DNA from 4 places in the Micromonospora sp. NPDC049175 genome. Region 1 is predicted to be linked to each of the others. Evidence: riboswitches for the same ligand, from Rfam matches in the RefSeq annotation. Region 1 holds a riboswitch; each other region holds the start of a gene.
The links. A riboswitch is a leader RNA that binds a small molecule or an ion and turns the genes downstream of it on or off. The one in region 1 is predicted to bind cobalamin.
Positions count from the first base shown of each region.

Region 1 (4,093 bases):
CGCGATCGTCGCGGTCGGGGCGACCGCCACCAGCAGCGAGTTGCGCAGCCCGTCCGCCTGGACCCGCTGGCGCAGCGCGTCCCACCTGGCGGTCTGCGTGCCCTGGACGCCCCACAGGTCGGGCTGCAACTGGCCGCGCGCGGCGCGGGTCTGCGCGTACGCCGGGTGCGCGCCGAACTCGCGCGCCAGGTCGGCGGAGGTCTCCAGCGCGGTCAGGTACAGCTCCTCGCTGATCCGGGTGGACAGCTCCCGGGCGGCCGGTGAGTCGAACGGCAGCCGCAGCGCGAAGAAGACGTCCTGGAGACCCATCAGCCCGAGCCCGACCGGCCGCCAGCGGGGGTTGCTCGCCGCCGCCTGCGCGGTCGGGTAGTAGTTGATGTCGATGACCCGGTCGAGGAAGGTGACGGCGGTACGGACCGTGGCGCGCAGCCGCTCCCAGTCGATGCCGCCGTCGGTGAGGTGCGCGGCGAGGTTCACCGAGCCGAGGTTGCACACGGCGGTCTCGGCGTCACTGGACACCTCGATGATCTCGGTGCAGAGGTTGGACAGGTGCACCACGTTGCCGTCTTCGGCGGTCTGGTTGCAGAGCCGGTTGGCGGCGTCCTTGAACGTCATCCACCCGTTGCCGGTCTGGGCCAGGGTGCGCATCATCTTCCCGTACAGCTCCCGCGCCGGGACCTGCCGCACGTGGCGGCCCTGCGCCTCGGCCTGGCGGTACGCGGCGTCGAACCGCTCCCCCCACAGGTCGGGCAGCTCGGGCACCTCGTGCGGGTCGAACAGCGACCACATCTCGTCGGCCTCGACCCGGCGCATGAACTCGTCCGGGACCCAGTTGGCCAGGTTGAGGTTGTGGGTGCGCCGGGCGTCCTCGCCGGTGTTGTCCCGCAGTTGCAGGAACTCCTCGATGTCCGGGTGCCACGGCTCCAGGTAGACGCAGGCCGCGCCCTTGCGCCGGCCGCCCTGGTTGACGGCGGCGACGCTCGCGTCCAGCGTGCGCAGCCACGGCACGATCCCGTTGGACTGCCCGTTGGTGCCGCGGATCAGCGCGCCCCGGGAGCGCACCCGGGAGTACGCGATGCCGATGCCGCCGGCGAACTTGGACAGGTTGGCGACCTGGGCGTAGCGCTGGTAGATCGAGTCCAGCTCGTCGCGTGGGGAGTCGACCAGATAGCAGGAGGACATCTGGGTGTGCCGGGTGCCGGAGTTGAACAACGTCGGTGAGCTGGGCAGATAGGCCAGGCTGGACATGAGTCGGTAGAAGTCGACGGCCTCGTCCGGCGTCTGGGACAGCCCGCAGGCCACCCGCAGCAGCCAGTACTGCGGGGTCTCCAGCACCAGGCGGCTGGTGGGGTGGCGCAGCAGGTACCTGTCGTACACCGTGCGCAGGCCGAAGTACTCGAACCGCCGGTCACCGTCCGGATCGACGGCGTCGTCGAGCATCGGGGCGTGCGCGGCGACGAACGCGGCGGTGTCGTCGCCGATCAGGCCCTCGGCGTGGCCGATCCGGATCGCCGCGCTGAACGAGGTCACGCCCTGCCGACGGACCTCCTTGCCGACGTAGCTGGAGAGCAGCCGGGCGGCGAGGCGGGAGTACTGCGGTTCCTCGCCGATCATCTCGGCCGCGGTCTGGATGGAGAGCCGGTCCAGCTCGGCAGTCGTCGCGCCGTCGTACAGGCCGCTGATCGTGCGGGTGGCGACCCGCATGGGGTCGACGTCGGTCAGGTCGTCGGCCCACCGCTCGACCGCCCGGACGATCTTGTTGACGTCCACGGATTCGGTGGCGCCGTTGCGCTTGCGGACCTGCATCGGCGTCCGCCGTACGGCCGGGTCGCCGACTGCCGGGACTACCTCGGTGACTGTCACCACTCACTCCTCGCGAGTTCGAGACCTGATGGCCCCTCGAACGCGTGGAGACAGACACCGGCGGACGCCACGCCGGGACGGCGTGGGTCAGGTGGCGTCGGCCGTCCCACGCGGCCTCGGACCGCCGCTCACCCGGGTGTGGGTACGCGGCGCGCTGGCAGGTCTTCGGACTCGTGGGCACGACCGGGTTGGCCGGTCTCCTACTGGCCGTCGCTTCCCAGGCCGATTCGTGGCCCAGTGCTCATGACGGCTGTCGTTCCCACTCACCGCTGCGGGACAGTCCCGGATTTCCACCGGGTTCCCTCTTGCCTCGACCGCTCGGGCTGAGCGGTCGAACCAGCTGCGCTCGACACCATATATAGGGACGCTGCCGTTGTCACACCCCACATGTCGGTCTCGGGCGTGTCGACGGCGACGCCCGTGATGGTCGTCACCGGCCACGCCTACCGGGCCGGGTCCCGTCGACGCGCGGCCGGCGAACGCCCGCGCGGCACGCGGCAGGCCGAGCGGGTGTCGACATTCGGAAAGGTGTGATGTATTAAGTCTTTAGATGTAAAGACCCCTACCCATACTCGACGGTCAATGCAACTTTCCGGAGTGGACATCCAATCTTCCGGACCACTATCCACTTCTCGCGTCACCGTCCCCATCGGTCTCGGGGCGCCTCCGCAGCCCGCGGCGTCGCCGGCAGTCAGGGCGTCTACCAGCGCGACACAGACCGCCATCGCCCCGGCCGGGGCCTGCGGACCAGGCACGTCGACCACGCCGACGGCACGTCGACGAATCAGCGGCGCGGGAAAAACATTAGATGTCTTCGATTCCCGGGTGATCGACGTCGTTGACGCGTCGGATTGACCCTCCGTATACTCCCAGAGATCATCTGATCTTTAGCCTAACCGGGCGAGGAGCGCATGCCGCAGATCACCGCCGTCACCGTCGAGGACGTCCGCTTCCCCACCTCCCTGACCGCTGACGGCTCCGACGCCATGAACAAGGACGGCGACTACTCGGCGGCCTATGTCGTCCTGCACACCGACGGCGTCGACAGCACCGGTGCGCCACTCGCGGGCCACGGTCTGACCTTCACCATCGGCCGGGGCAACGACATCGTCGTCGCGGCGGCCGTCCACCAGGCACAGCGTCTCGTGGGCGTGGACGTCGCGACGATGGCGTCGGACATGGGCGCGGTCTACCGCCTGCTCACCTCCGACTCGCAACTGCGGTGGCTCGGCCCGGAGAAGGGCGTCGTCCACCTGTCGCTGGCCGCCGTGCTGAACGCGTCGTGGGACCTGGTCGCCCGGGTCGCCGGCAAGCCGCTGTGGCGGCTGCTCGTCGACATGTCCCCCGAGGAACTCGTCGACATCGCGGACCTGCGCTACCTGTCCGACGCGCTGACCCGGGACGAGGCGCTGGCCATCCTGCGCGCCAAGGAGGGCACGAAGGCGGCCCGTCTCGCCGAGCTCGACCGGACGGGCTACCCCGCCTACACCACCTCGGCCGGCTGGCTCGGCTACGGCGACGACAAGCTGCGCCGGCTGTGCCAGGAGGCGGTGGACACCGGCTACGGCTACGTCAAGCTGAAGGTGGGCGCCAACCTCGAGGACGACATCCGCCGGTGCGGCATCGCCCGGGAGATCCTCGGCCCGGACCGCAACCTGATGATCGACGCCAACCAGGTGTGGGACGTCGGTCAGGCCATCGAGTGGGTCAAGGCCCTCGCCCAGTTCGAGCCACTGTGGATCGAGGAGCCGACCAGCCCCGACGACATCCTGGGCCACGCCGCCGTCCGCCGCGCCGTCGCTCCGATCGGAGTCGCCACCGGCGAGCACTGCCACAACCGGGTGATGTTCAAGCAGTTGTTCCAGGCCGAGGCCATCGACTTCTGCCAACTGGACACCGGCAGGTTGGCAAGCATCAACGAGATCGTCGCCGTGCTGCTGCTCGCCGCGAAGTTCGACATCCCCGTGTGCCCCCACGCCGGCGGTGTCGGGCTGTGCGAGATGGTCCAGCACGTGTCGGTGCTCGACTACGTCGCGATCTCCGGAGATCTCACCAACCGGGTGACCGAGTTCGTCGACCACCTGCACGAGCACTTCACCGACCCGTGCATCATCCAGGACACCGGCTCGGGCAGCGGTTACGTCCTGCCCCGCCAGCCCGGCTACTCCACCCGGATGCGCCAGGAGTCGGTCGAGCTCTACCGGTTCCCCGACGGCGGCTACTGGGCGAC
Region 1 covers NZ_JBICSY010000004.1:525,868-529,960, reverse strand. The annotation lists gene ACGFH8_RS19415 (ribonucleoside-diphosphate reductase subunit alpha) at 1-1,806, opposite strand, end outside; cobalamin riboswitch at 2,002-2,219, opposite strand; gene ACGFH8_RS19410 (L-fuconate dehydratase) at 2,775-4,093, shown strand, end outside.

Region 2 (4,093 bases), on a different contig from region 1:
GCGTGGGCGCCGCCCCAGATCTGCGGGGCGCGCAGCACCGCGAGGACCAGGTTGACCCGGGGCTCACCGGTGGGCGCGTCGGCGAGGATGTGCAGCCCGTCGCGGATCTGCACGTCCTTGACCTCGCAGAGGTACCCGTCGAGGTGCAGCACGAACTCGTCGAAGTCGTCCGCGTCGGGCATCGCCTCGGCGTGCAGGTCGTGGTGCAGCTCGGCGGCGCGGACGAGGTCCCAGATCTGCGCCCGCACGGTGGGCACCTTCGCCGGGTCGAGGGCCTGCACGGTGGCGTACTCGTCGAGCAGTTGCTCCAGTTTGGCCAGGTCGCCGTAGGTCTCGGCGCGGGCCATCGGCGGCACCAGGTGGTCGATCACCACGGCGTGCGCGCGGCGCTTGGCCTGGGTGCCCTCGCCCGGGTCGTTGACGATGAACGGGTAGACCAGCGGCAGGTCACCGAGGACCGCGTCGGGGGCGCAGTCGGCGGCCAGGCCGAGGCCCTTGCCGGGCAGCCACTCCAGGGTGCCGTGCTTGCCCAGGTGCACCACGGCGTCCGCGCCGAAGCCGCCGTCCGCGACGGGCGCTGTCAACCAGCGGTACGCGGCCAGGTAGTGGTGACTCGGCGGCAGGTCCGGGTCGTGGTAGATGGCGATCGGGTTCTCCCCGAAGCCGCGCGGCGGCTGGATCAGCAGCACCACGTTGCCGAAGCGCAGCCCGGCGAGGACGATGTCCCCGTTCTCGGTGTAGAGCTGGCCGGGCGGCTCACCCCAGTGCTCCCGCATCCGCTCGCGCAGCTCGGCCGGGACCTGGTCGAACCACCGCCGGTACGTCGGCCCCGGTATCCGGGCCTCGGCGGCGGCCAACTGCTCCGGGGTGAGCCACTCCACGTCGTGTCCACCGGCGGCGATCAGCGCGTGGATCAGCGCGTCGCCGTCGTCGGGCGGCGGCGCGTCACCCAGGTCGTAGCCGGCCTCGGCCAGCGCGGCGAACAGCCGGACCGCCGAGACCGGGGTGTCCAGCCCGACGGCGTTACCGACCCGGGAGTGCTTGGTGGGGTACGAGCTGAGCACCACGGCGACCCGCTTGTCGGCGGCGGGCACGTACCGCAGTCGGGCGTGGCGTACGGCGATCCCGGCCACCCGGGCGGCCCGGTCGGCGTCGGCCGCGTAGACCGACAGCCCGTCGGCGTCGATCTGCTTGAACGAGAACGGCACGCTGACGATCCGGCCGTCGAACTCGGGGATGGCCACCTGCATGGCCGCGTCCAACGGGGACAGACCGGCGTCGCTGCCGGCCCACTGCTCGCGGGTGCTGGTCAGGCACAGCGCCTGGATGATCGGCACGTCCAGGGCGGCCAGGGCGCCGACGTCCCAGGCGTCCTCGTCGCCGCCACCGGAGGCGTCCGCGGCGACCGCGCCACCGGCCGCGAGCACGGTGACCAGCAGCGCGTCGCAGCGGGCGAAGAGCCCGAGCGGGCCCGCGCCCGTGGTCAGCCCCCGCAGCGAGCCGCAGAAGATCGGCAGCGGGTTGCCGCCGGCTCGGTGGACCGCGTCGGCGAGGACGTCGACGAAGTCGGTGTTGCCGGCGAGGGCGTGCGCCCGGTAGAAGACGATCCCCACGGTGGGCCGTCGCGGGTCGGTCGGGTGCTCGCCGTGCACGCCGTACGCCGGGGTCGGCGCGGGCGGGGCGAACCCCTCGCCGGTGAGCAGCACCGTGTCGGAGAGGAACCGGGCCAACTGCGCCAGGTTGTCCGGCCCGCCCTCGACCAGGTACGCCAGCGCCTGGGTGACGACCCCGGACGGCACTGTGGAGATGGCCATCAGCTCCGCGTCGGGCAGCGCCTCGCCGCCGAGCACCACCGTCGGCACACCCGTGGCGAGCACCGCGGCGAGACCGTCCGGCCACGCCTGCCGACCGCCGAGCAGGCGTACGACGACGAGGGCGACCCCGTCGAGCAGGGCGGGCACCTCGTCGGCGGCGACCCGCGCGGGGTTGGCGAGCCGGTAGTCGGCGCCGCTGGCGCGGGCGGCCAGCAGGTCGGTGTCGGCGGTGGAGAGCAGCAGGATGCGCACGGCAGGCTCCGGAGAGTGACGCCCCGGCCGCCACGGAGGCGGCCCGGACGAAGCGGGTGGGTACGGCGTCAGCCGGTACGACGGCCCGGGTGGACGGCATGCCGACGCGGACGTCGGGGCCGGTCAGCGCCAGGCGTTCGACTCAGCGGTACCGAAAGCCAACGGCCTGGCGTACGCCGCGGCGGCCGGCCCGAGACGTGCCGGCGCGGCCGGCCGTGGGCGCGGCGCAGCGCCCGCGATGCGGGTCATGACGATGATCGTCGATGAATGAGACGCTGTGCGTCATCGGGTCCTCCTCGGGTGTCCACGCCCTGGGGCACATCCCGACGGCCGAAGTATCCTGGCTTCCGGATCGACGCTCTCCCCCGGCCTTCCAGCCGCAGACACACGGCCGTGACTCACGAGGGGGGATCGCTCCCCGGTGACAGTGGCGGGACCGCGTCGGAATCGCACCGACTTCCTTCACTGCCGTCAGGCCGCGAATGCTGCCACACCGCCGCGCCGCCGGTCAACGCCGACCCCGGCGTCGTCCGGCCACGCTCACCACATTGACCTGCGGAAATATCGGCGCGCAGGGGTCGCCTGACGCACCAGACGGCAAGCTGATGGGCCGGTGGCGGAGGGCGCCCGCAGAGGGGGTCGAGTGCCTGTGCGGCTCCTCTTTGCCACTCAGCCGTCGCGACCGCCTGAGCGGACGAGCCTGAGCCGGGGACCCGCCTCAGCGGGCGTGGCGTTCCGGGTGGGCGCGGCTCCACACCCGCATCCGTTCCGGATAGCCGGTGCGGCCCGCCTCGTACAGCGGCACCGCGTGCTTGCGGGCGATGGACCCCGCCGCCCGTGGTGTGCCGGTGCGGCGCCGGATCCACTCCCCGTCGTGGGCGATCGCCACCACCGTGGTGTCCGTCGCGGTGGTCTCCGGCTCCAGGTAGAACTCCACCCCGCGCCGGCTCGTGACGAACGCCTCCAGCGCGGCGAGGTCGTCCCGGGTCGCCTCCCGGTCCAGCTTCGTCGGGGTCGCTTCGGCACCCCGTGACCGCCGACTGAACCAGCTCATGCCCCACCCCTTCCCTCGACGCCCCTCCAGTGCAGCACCAAATCCTGGCAATACGCTGCACGCCGGGTGGGAGACAGCTGACCCGACGAGGGTTGGAACCCGCCGAGCGTGGGCGGTGTCATGAGTGTGATCCCGAACGGAGGTTCCCCTGGACGACGAGGCGCTCGTCACCCGCGCTCGCGCAGGTGACCTGGAGGCGTACGACCTGCTGGTCGCTCGGCACACCGCGTCCGCGTACCGGACGGCGGTGCTGCTCGGCGCGGGCTCGGACTCCGAGGACGTCACCCAGGAGGCGTTTGTGAAGGCGTACCGCAAGTTGTCCCGTTATCGGGGCGAGTCGTCCTTCCGGTCCTGGTTGCTCGCGATCGTCGCCAACGAGACCCGCAACCTGCACCGGTCGCGCGGCCGGCGCGACGGGCTCGTCCTGCGCGCCGCGGCGGCGGACCCGGCGTCGGAGATCGCCGAGGACGACGCGGTGGGTGCGGTCCTCGCCGGGGAGCGCCGCGCCGCGCTGGTGCGGGCCCTACGGCAACTTCCGGTACGCGACCGTGAGGTGATCGTCTGCCGGTTCTTCCTCGACCTCAGCGAGGAGGAGACGGTGGCGACGCTGGGCTGGCCCCGGGGCACGGTGAAGTCGCGCACGTCCCGGGCCCTGGCGAAGCTTCGCGGCCTCCTCGACCGGGAGGAGGTCCGGCATGGGTGACCTCGAACGGGAACTGCGTGACCTGTCCACCTGGCTGGAGACGCCCGAGCCGCCCGACGTGCGCGCCCAGGTCCGCGAACGGCTCCACCGGCCGGCGTTGCGGTGGCGTCCGCTCGCCGCGGCGGCGCTGGCCGCCGTACTGGTGGCGGTGTTGCCGCCGACCCGTGCCGCCGTCGCCGACGTGGTGTCCGGGCTGCTGCGCTTCGCCGGCGTCAGCATCGCCGTCTCGCCCGACCAGACGACGCCCAGCGGCGTCGCGTCGCCGCTGCC
Region 2 covers NZ_JBICSY010000006.1:163,573-167,665, forward strand. The annotation lists gene cobN (cobaltochelatase subunit CobN) at 1-2,066, opposite strand, end outside; cobalamin riboswitch at 2,400-2,529, opposite strand; gene ACGFH8_RS24045 (hypothetical protein) at 2,785-3,120, opposite strand; gene ACGFH8_RS24050 (RNA polymerase sigma factor) at 3,368-3,823, shown strand; gene ACGFH8_RS24055 (hypothetical protein) at 3,816-4,093, shown strand, end outside.
Region 2: another riboswitch for cobalamin. It lies ahead of cobN (cobaltochelatase subunit CobN); the one in region 1 lies ahead of ACGFH8_RS19415 (ribonucleoside-diphosphate reductase subunit alpha).

Region 3 (4,093 bases), on a different contig from region 1:
GGGTGATCGCCGGCGCCATCATCTTGATGCTGGTTTCGGGGGGAGCTAAGAGCGCCGCAGGCAAGAATGACGACGAGGAGGTCGCCGGGAGCGGGAGAGCCTGAGGCCCCAACTGCGGGATGCTGCGAATGATCCGCATCCAGGCACCTCTTCTGAAGTGAAGGGCTGACCCGATGGGATTCATGCTGTCGCGCACCACGATGCGTATTCAAGAACTTCGGGGATGACCTCTGGCTGGTGGCATAGACCTCTCACGCGTCACGTCACCTCCGAGGTCCAGGTGCTGACGGACCCAGTCCGGCAGGGCGTGCGGTAAGCGCATCCGTGTCAGCGGTCTTCGTCGCCCTCGGTTGGGCGTGGTGGGCGGTTGTGCTTGGCCCAGTCGTCTACCTCGTCCGCATCCCAGATGGTCGTCCCGATCAGGCGGGCCATCGGCTCAGGGAAGCCGGGTCGGCGGGTGATCTGCAGGACCCGCTGCCGCGACACGTTGAACAGGGCGGCCAACTCGCCAGGCCCGTACAAGCGCGGTCGCTTCACGGCCTGAAACTAAGCGCAACTTACACTTGACTATCGTCACTTGCAGATTGACAAGACATCATCGAGTGGTGTGTGGTGGAGTGGTCACGCCAGGCAACGGCGGGACAACTCGCCGGGAGGTCGGGTGCCGAAGCATGTGCCGTACGACGACTACCTGCTGGCGGTGGCGCTGACCTTCGCTCGGCGACATCGGCCGGTCTGGTCATGGCGGCGGTGGCGGCGGATCTGCCGATGCGGGGCGGACCTGCCGTGCCGAGCTAGACACCGCATCCCGATCCGGCGCGGCCACTGGCCAGGGGAGGAGCAGGAATGATCGAGGATCACCTCGGGCCGATCCTGTCCGTGGACTCGCCCGGCGTTGACGGCCTCTGTGCGGGCTGTCGCTGGTGGCGGGCGCGGCTGTCTCCGTACCCCTGTTGCCAGGCGGAATGGGTCGCCCGCTGGCACGCCCGGTCCGCCGCCGACCTCTCCCCGAACAGGGTGCAGTGACCACCCATGGCCCGGTCCTTCCGTTGTGGACCTGCGGCGGCTGTGACGCCCCTTGGCCCTGTCGGACCCGGCGTACCGAGCTGCGTGCCGAGTTCGATGGCGCGGCGGTGTCGTTGGGTCTCTACATGGCGTCCTACCTGGTCTGGGCTGCGGAGGACCTGACCTGGGTGTCCGCCGGGGTGCTGCACCGGCGCTTTCTGGGCTGGGTCCGGTGAGCCTCATCCGATGCGGCGAGGAGCGCAGGTAGCCGCCTCGATCACTTAATGCTGAGTAGTTGTGGGCGACCCGTTCTGACTACTCAGCATTAAGTGATCTTGGCGGTAACGGCGGAACCGGGCTACTGGCTCGCGCGCTCGGCTGCGCGCCCAGGGCTGCAGTCACCCGGACCAACGATCGTGGTGGATCACCGACGACAGCGGGCGACGTTGACGCCAGCCGTGCCGCTCCAGGTCCGGCGTCTGCTCCAGATGGGTGACCGGGCCGAGGCAGAGCCACGCCACCGGGCGGACGGTGGCCGGGATGCCGAGCAGCTCGCGCAGGAACGGCTCCCGGTAGAACGAGACCCAGCCGACCCCGAGCTGCTCGGCGGTTGCGGCCAGCCACAGGTTCTGGATCGCCAGACAGACCGAGTAGAGGCCGGCGTCGGCGATCGCGTGACGACCGAGCACGGCCGGCCCACCCCGCTCCGGGTCGTACGTGACCACGACCGACAACGTCGACTCCCGTACACCATCGATCTTGATCCGGGCGAAGCGTTCCGCCGCCGGGCCGTCGAGAGTGGCCGCGAAGGTGTTCCGCTCCCGCTCCACGTGTCGGTGGAACTCCTGCCGCAGCTCGGGATCGCGGACCAGGATGAAGTCCCAGGGTTGGGAGAGACCGACGCTCGGCGCGGCGTGCGCCGCCGTGAGGATCCGATCCAGCGTCTCGGAGGGGATCGGCGCCCCGGTGAACTGGGCACGTACGTCGCGGCGGCGGTGGATGGTCTCGTAGAGTCCGGTGTTCACGGCAGGCTCCCGCTGCGCTCGCGCCCCTGACGGGGCCCATGACGCGAGGCCGGTCTTCGGACTCCCGGATCTGCGCTGGCCACCCGCCTTCCCAGCCCCTCAGGGCCAGTGGCTGCGTCTGGTACGCGTGGGTGGCAGCTCCCCGGTCACCGCGGCGGGCCCGTGCCGGACTCACACCGGCTTCCCGATTCTCCCCACTCGCGCGGGGGCACCTCGCAACGTTTGTGCCACCGGCAGCATAGCTACCGACTCGCGCGCTCGGCGGCGCGCACGGCGTTGCGGAAGAGCATCGCGACAGTGGTCGGACCGACCCCGCCGACCCGGGGCGTGATGGCGCCGGCGACCTCGGCGCACGCTTCGTCCACGTCCGGCAGGAGGCGTCGCCCGTCGTAGCGGACGCCGGCGCCGATGACGACGGCGCCCGGCTTGACGTGCTCGGGTCGCACGATCCCGGGTACGCCGGCGGCGGCGACGAGGATGTCGGCGCGGCGGGTGTAGCGGGCCCAGTCGGGCACGCCCGTGTGTACGACGGTGACGGCGGCGTTGGCGGTGGGGCGCTTCTGGGCGAGCAGCATCGCCAGGGGCCGGCCGAGGGTGGCGCCCCGGCCGAGGATGACGACCTCGCGACCGGCGACGGGGATCTCGTGGTACGCCAGGAGGGCTTCGATGCCGGCGGGGGTGCACGGCAGCGGGCCGGGCAGGCCGACGGCGAGGCGTCCCATGTTCAGCGGGTGCATGCCGTCGACGTCCTTGTCCGGGTCGATTGTCTGTAGCGCCGCGTCGTAGTCCAGATGGCCCGGAACGGGGTACTGCACGAGCAGTCCGTGCACGGCCGGGTCGGTGTTGAAGCGGGCGATGGCCTGGTGCAGCTCGGCCTGGGTGGCGGTGGCGGGCAGGTGCACGTGCGGGGAGTCGAACCCGAGTTCGGCCGCCTGACGCTGCTTGATGGAGATGTAGCCGGCGCTGGCGTCGTCGTCGCCGACGAGAATCGTGGCCAGGCTCGGTGTGATCCCGCGGCGGCGCAGGCCTGTGGCAGCGGCGGCGGTCTCGGCCAGGACGGCTTCGGCGACGGGAGCACCCGGCAGGAGCCGGGCCGTGCCCGCCGGGGTGTGGTGCTCTGCGGATCCACGTGTCGTGGTCATGATGTTCCTCCACGCAGGCGCCCAGGCGGTCGACGCCCGCGAGAGGCTCCCCGATGGTTCGACCATCCCCGTGCCGCCAGTCGCCGGTGCCCTCGATGATGCCGCATCACCAGGGCAGCTGCCCAACCGGACCGGCAGCGCCGCCGCAGGGCGGGCGGGTACGCGGTGCCGCAGGGCGGGCGGGTACGCGGTGCCGCGTCGGCGGCGCGAGGGGCCGATCGGTCGGCCGGAGCGTTCGGTAACACAAGCGGCCCGTCTTACGAAGTAGAGGTGTGAAGGCTACGAGAGAGGACAGCCTGTGAATGAGCCCGGCGAAGCGGGGGGTGACATCTCCGGCATCGGGGCCGATCCGGTGGCCTTCGAGGTCTTCTACCGGCGGCACCTGGAGGCGGTGGGCCGGTTCGTGGCGCGGCGGGTCGACGACCCGCACCTCGCCGCCGACCTGACCGCCGACGTGTTCCTCGCGGTGATCGAGTCGGCGGGCGGCTACCGGCCGGACCGGGGTAGCCAGGTCGGCTGGCTCTACGGGGTGGCCCGCAACGTCATCGGCGACGAGCGACGTCGGGCGGCCCAACGGCTGCGGGTGACCGGCCGACTGGCCGGACGACGGGACCTGGGCCCCGATGACATCGCCCGCATCGAGGAGCGGATCGACGCCGAGTCGGCGGCCCGCCACACCTATCGGGCGTTGAGCGAGCTGCCCGAGGGCACCCGAACGCTTGTCGAACTCGTCGCCGTCGACGGCCTCAGTGTCGCGGAGGCGGCGACCGTGGTCGGGATGTCCCCGGTCGCTGCCCGGGTCCGCCTGCACCGTGCCCGTCGCGTCGTCCAGGCCGTGCTCGCCCGCCCGGCCACCACCCTCGCCTGATGAGACGGAGCTGAGATCATGAACAAGATCGAAGAGTCGACCGACGGTTTCGA
Region 3 covers NZ_JBICSY010000013.1:15,278-19,370, forward strand. The annotation lists gene ACGFH8_RS32585 (hypothetical protein) at 1-104, shown strand, start outside; gene ACGFH8_RS32590 (DNA-binding protein) at 328-537, opposite strand; gene ACGFH8_RS32595 (hypothetical protein) at 1,023-1,241, shown strand; gene bluB (5,6-dimethylbenzimidazole synthase) at 1,404-2,030, opposite strand; cobalamin riboswitch at 2,060-2,261, opposite strand; gene ACGFH8_RS32605 (bifunctional 5,10-methylenetetrahydrofolate dehydrogenase/5,10-methenyltetrahydrofolate cyclohydrolase) at 2,273-3,172, opposite strand; gene ACGFH8_RS32610 (RNA polymerase sigma factor) at 3,471-4,040, shown strand; gene ACGFH8_RS32615 (CU044_5270 family protein) at 4,059-4,093, shown strand, end outside.
Region 3: another riboswitch for cobalamin. It lies ahead of bluB (5,6-dimethylbenzimidazole synthase); the one in region 1 lies ahead of ACGFH8_RS19415 (ribonucleoside-diphosphate reductase subunit alpha).

Region 4 (4,093 bases), on a different contig from region 1:
GCTGTTGTGCTGCTCGGCGGCGGCCACCAGGGCCGGGTCCGGCTGGGTCGACGGCGGGCTCCATCCCTTCGGCGCCGCCGTCACCCGCCCGTCGTAGCGGAAGGTCAGGGTGCCCCGCACGGTGTCGCCGTCCGAGGCGACCGACAGATAGCTCACCGAGTACTGGCCCTTGGCGGGCAGGTGGGCGACGCTCACCACCGCGGGGAACCCCGTCGTGTACTCCCGCGGCTCGAACTGCCCGTTGACCAGGAAGTACTCCCGTACCGGCTTCTCCAGCGGTTTGGGTTCCCCCTGCGACCAGCCGTTGTCGACCCGGGTGCCACCCGGGGCGGTGACCGTGAAGAACGCGTTGGCGGCGGCCTTCTCGGTGAAGGAGAGCCGCACCTCCGTGAACGGCTCGCGCACGGTGGTCCCGCTCGCCGGCGTGGACGCGGCGAGGGTCCCGTGCGCCGCGGCGGGTTGGGCGGACGCGAGGAGGGCGACCGCCGAGGCGAGGAGGAACGCGAGGAGGCCCGAGACCACCCGGCCGCAAGTCTGGGGGAGACGACGCATCTGGATATCCTCACCCTCGCGAGACTTTTTTCAAGAGGTGGCGATCTTCTTCCTCGAACGACAAAAGTTGACGACGAGCACGCGGGCCGCTGCGGCACGATGCCCCCGGTGGACAGATTCCCTGGCCAGCTATGCTGCCGACGGCGCTGGTTCGCCCCGTCCTGACCGGCTGGGCGTCGTAAGAGGGAACCCGGTGGAAATCCGGGGCTGCCCCGCAGCGGTGAGTGGGAACGACAGCCGTCATCAGCACTGGGCCAGCGGCCTGGGAAGCGACGGCCAGTAGGGGACCGGCACGACCGGTCAGGCCCGCGAGTCCGAAGACCTGCCGGCGCCGCGTACACAACCGTGTGCGCTGCCGTCGGCCTCGCGGGTGGGCTGAGCCGGTGACGGGCCGTGCGTGTGGCGCACGGCCAGGTCCTCGTCAGCGTGTGTCCGCGACCGGCGGCGTGGTTTCCCGAGGGACGGACTACCGCTGTGCACGACACCACCACGATCGCCGGCCGAGCGCCGTCGGCGTCGCACCTGACCCTGTCGCAGATCATGGACCAGCACCACACGAACCTGATGGGTACGGTGCACGGCGGCCGGATCCTCAACCTCATCGACTCCGTCGCCGGTGTGGTCGCCGCCCGGCACTCCGACGGGCCGGCGGTGACCGCCGCCATCGACGAGACCGCGTTCCTGCGCGCGGTACGGGTCGGCGACGTCGTGCACGTCGACGCCCGGATCACCTGGGCCGGCCGCAGTTCGATGGAGGTGGCCGTCAAGGTGACCGCCGACCGATGGGACCGGGCGGTGCCACCCACCGACGTGGCCACCGCCCACCTGGTCATGGTCGCCATCGACGACGACGGCCAGCCCCGTACGGTGCCGCCGCTGCTGCCCGAGACCGACGGGGACCGGCGACGGTACCGGGAGGCGGAGATCCGCCGCGAGCACCGGCTGGCGCTGCGACGCGCGCTGCTCGACGGCGCCGACGACGGCTGACCCGCGTTCGGCCCCCCGTCGCGGTGCTGGCCGGTCCGAGGAACCCGCCCCGCCGTCGATCTGGTCGGATAGCGTCCACGTGAAGACTCGGTCACGGAGAGTGTGGATGGTTATGCGCGCTGCGGTGCTGCGGGAGTTCGACGTTCCGCTCCTGGTCGAGGAGATCGACAGACCCATCCCCGAGCGCGGGCAGGTGCTGGTGCGGATCGTCGCCAGCGGGGTCAACCCGCTCGACACGAAGATCCAGGCGGGAAAGGCCGCGCACGCGCGCGTCCAGCCTCCGGCGGTGCTCGGCCTGGACCTCGCCGGCGTCGTCGCGGCGGCCGGTGCCGACGTGACCGACTTCGCGCCGGGGGACGAGGTGTACGGGCTGTGCGGGGGAGTGGGCGACCTCCAGGGGTCGCTTGCCGAATACGCCGCCGTGGACGCGCGGCTCCTGGCCCGCAAGCCGAAAACCCTCTCGATGCGGGAGGCCGCCGCGTTGCCCCTGGCGGCGATCACCTCCTGGGAGGGGCTTGTCGACCGGGCCGGAGTCCGTGCCGGGCAGAAGGTGCTTGTGCACGGCGGCGCCGGCGGTGTCGGATACGTGAGCGTCCAACTCGCCCAGGCTCGCGGCGCGGAGGCGTACGCCACGGGTGGGCCGGCGAGCATTAGTCTGATCGAGAGCCTGGGCGCGGTGGCGATCGACTACACCTCGACAAGCGTCGAGGAGTACGTGCAGAGATACACCGACGGGGCGGGGTTCGACATCATCGCCGACAACGTGGGCGGCTCGACCCTCGACGTGTCCTTCGCGGCGGTGCGCACCTATCACGGACACGTGGTCAGCGCGCTGGGCTGGGGGACCCACTCGCTCGCCCCGCTGTCGTTCCGGGGAGCCACCTACTCCGGCGTGTTCACCCTGCTGCCGATGCTGACCGGGCGCGGGCGCGAACACCAGGGCGACATTCTGCGCGAGATCGCGACGCTTGCCGACGCCGGCGCCCTGCGCCCGCGACTGGATCCGCGCACGTTCACGCTCGACACGGTCCTGGACGCCCACCGACTGGTCGCCAGCGGCACCGCCAACGGCAAGGTGGTCGTGGACATCGCCGGTTGAGCGGAGCCGTTCGTGACGGGCGACGTGGTCAGGTGGCGCGCGGTCCGTCCGGGCGAAGCCCGATCACGAGTGGACCGCGACGTCCCAACGCCCAGACGGTGAGCGCGAAACAGCACAGTGCCGCTCCCGTGATCGTTACCGCTGCCCAGCCGCCGGCGGACCAGAGCATGGTCCCGGCGGCGGAGCCGATCGCGCCGCCGATGAAGTTGCCGGTGGCCAACGCCGTGTTGAGCCGGCTGCGGGCTTCGGGGGAGAGGGCGAACAGCCGCGCCCGGTTGAGGAGGGCCTGCGTCTGGAGGGCGACATCGATCACGATGATCACGATGATGATCAGTGTGACCGACCGGCCGGCGAATGTCGCGACGACGAAGGCGCCGAGGGCAAGGACCCAGGCCGCGCCGGTGGCCGGAAGCGACAAGCCCCGGTCGTGCAGACGACCACCGTGCAGGCCGGAAAGGACACCAGCGAGGCCGGCCAACCCGAACAACCCGACCACCGCTACCGGGTAGCGGAACGGCGGGCCGCTGAGGAGGAACGTCAGCGCCGTCCAGAACAGCGAGAACGCGGCGAACCCGGTGGCGGCGAGAACCAGCGTCCATCGGGCTGCCCGCTCGCGTCTGACCACCGTGCCGACCGAGGCGATGAGCTGCGGGTACGACAGGCGCGTGCGCGGCGGCAGCGGCGGAATCGCGCGGTGGAGCAGGGCCGCGAGCAGGACGGCGACGACCGAGGCGAGGACGAAGACCGTCCGCCAACCGGCGGCGCTGGCGACGAACCCGCTGATCGTGCGGGACGCCAGGATGCCGGTGAGAGTCCCGGACCCGACAACGCCGACGACCCGACCGCGGTGGGTGTCGCCGGCCAGGTCCCCGGCGAGCGGCGTGAGGACCTGCCCGGAAATCGTCGTCACGCCGAGCACGCCGAGTGCGAGCAGGAGTACGCCGATCGTCGGCGCCAGCGCGCACAACAGCAGCGCGGCGGCCGAGGCCAGCAGCATCACCGGCACGAAACGGCTGCGGTCGAGGACATCGCCGAGCGGCACGAGCAGCAGCACGCCGACGGCGTAACCGACCTGCGTCGCGGTGACGAGCCATCCGGCCGTCGCGGTCGCCGTGCGCAGGTCACCCGCGATGAAGCTGAGCAGCGGCTGCGCCCAGTACAGGTTGCCGGTGGCCACTCCCGCCGCCACCGCGAACAGGAACGTGATGTGGCCGCTCATTCCCGACGGCGATGCCCTGCGGGATGCTGCCATCCCGCCACGCTAAGGCGCGGAATCAAGGCACCGGGGCCGAGCCTGTGGCCGATCCAGGTGGTGTCGATGGCGTGTCCGGTACGACGACGAGGCTGACGACGCGGCGCCTCCGTCCGTCGCGGGTGTTGCCGGTCCGACTGACGACGGCGTGTTCGATCTCGGCGACCATCGCGGTGAACTCTTCGTCGGTGAGCCAGACCGCC
Region 4 covers NZ_JBICSY010000001.1:168,282-172,374, reverse strand. The annotation lists gene ACGFH8_RS00720 (copper resistance protein CopC) at 1-552, opposite strand, end outside; cobalamin riboswitch at 683-897, shown strand; gene ACGFH8_RS00715 (acyl-CoA thioesterase) at 1,093-1,539, shown strand; gene ACGFH8_RS00710 (zinc-dependent alcohol dehydrogenase family protein) at 1,646-2,638, shown strand; gene ACGFH8_RS00705 (MFS transporter) at 2,667-3,890, opposite strand; gene ACGFH8_RS00700 (helix-turn-helix domain-containing protein) at 3,913-4,093, opposite strand, start outside.
Region 4: another riboswitch for cobalamin. It lies ahead of ACGFH8_RS00715 (acyl-CoA thioesterase); the one in region 1 lies ahead of ACGFH8_RS19415 (ribonucleoside-diphosphate reductase subunit alpha).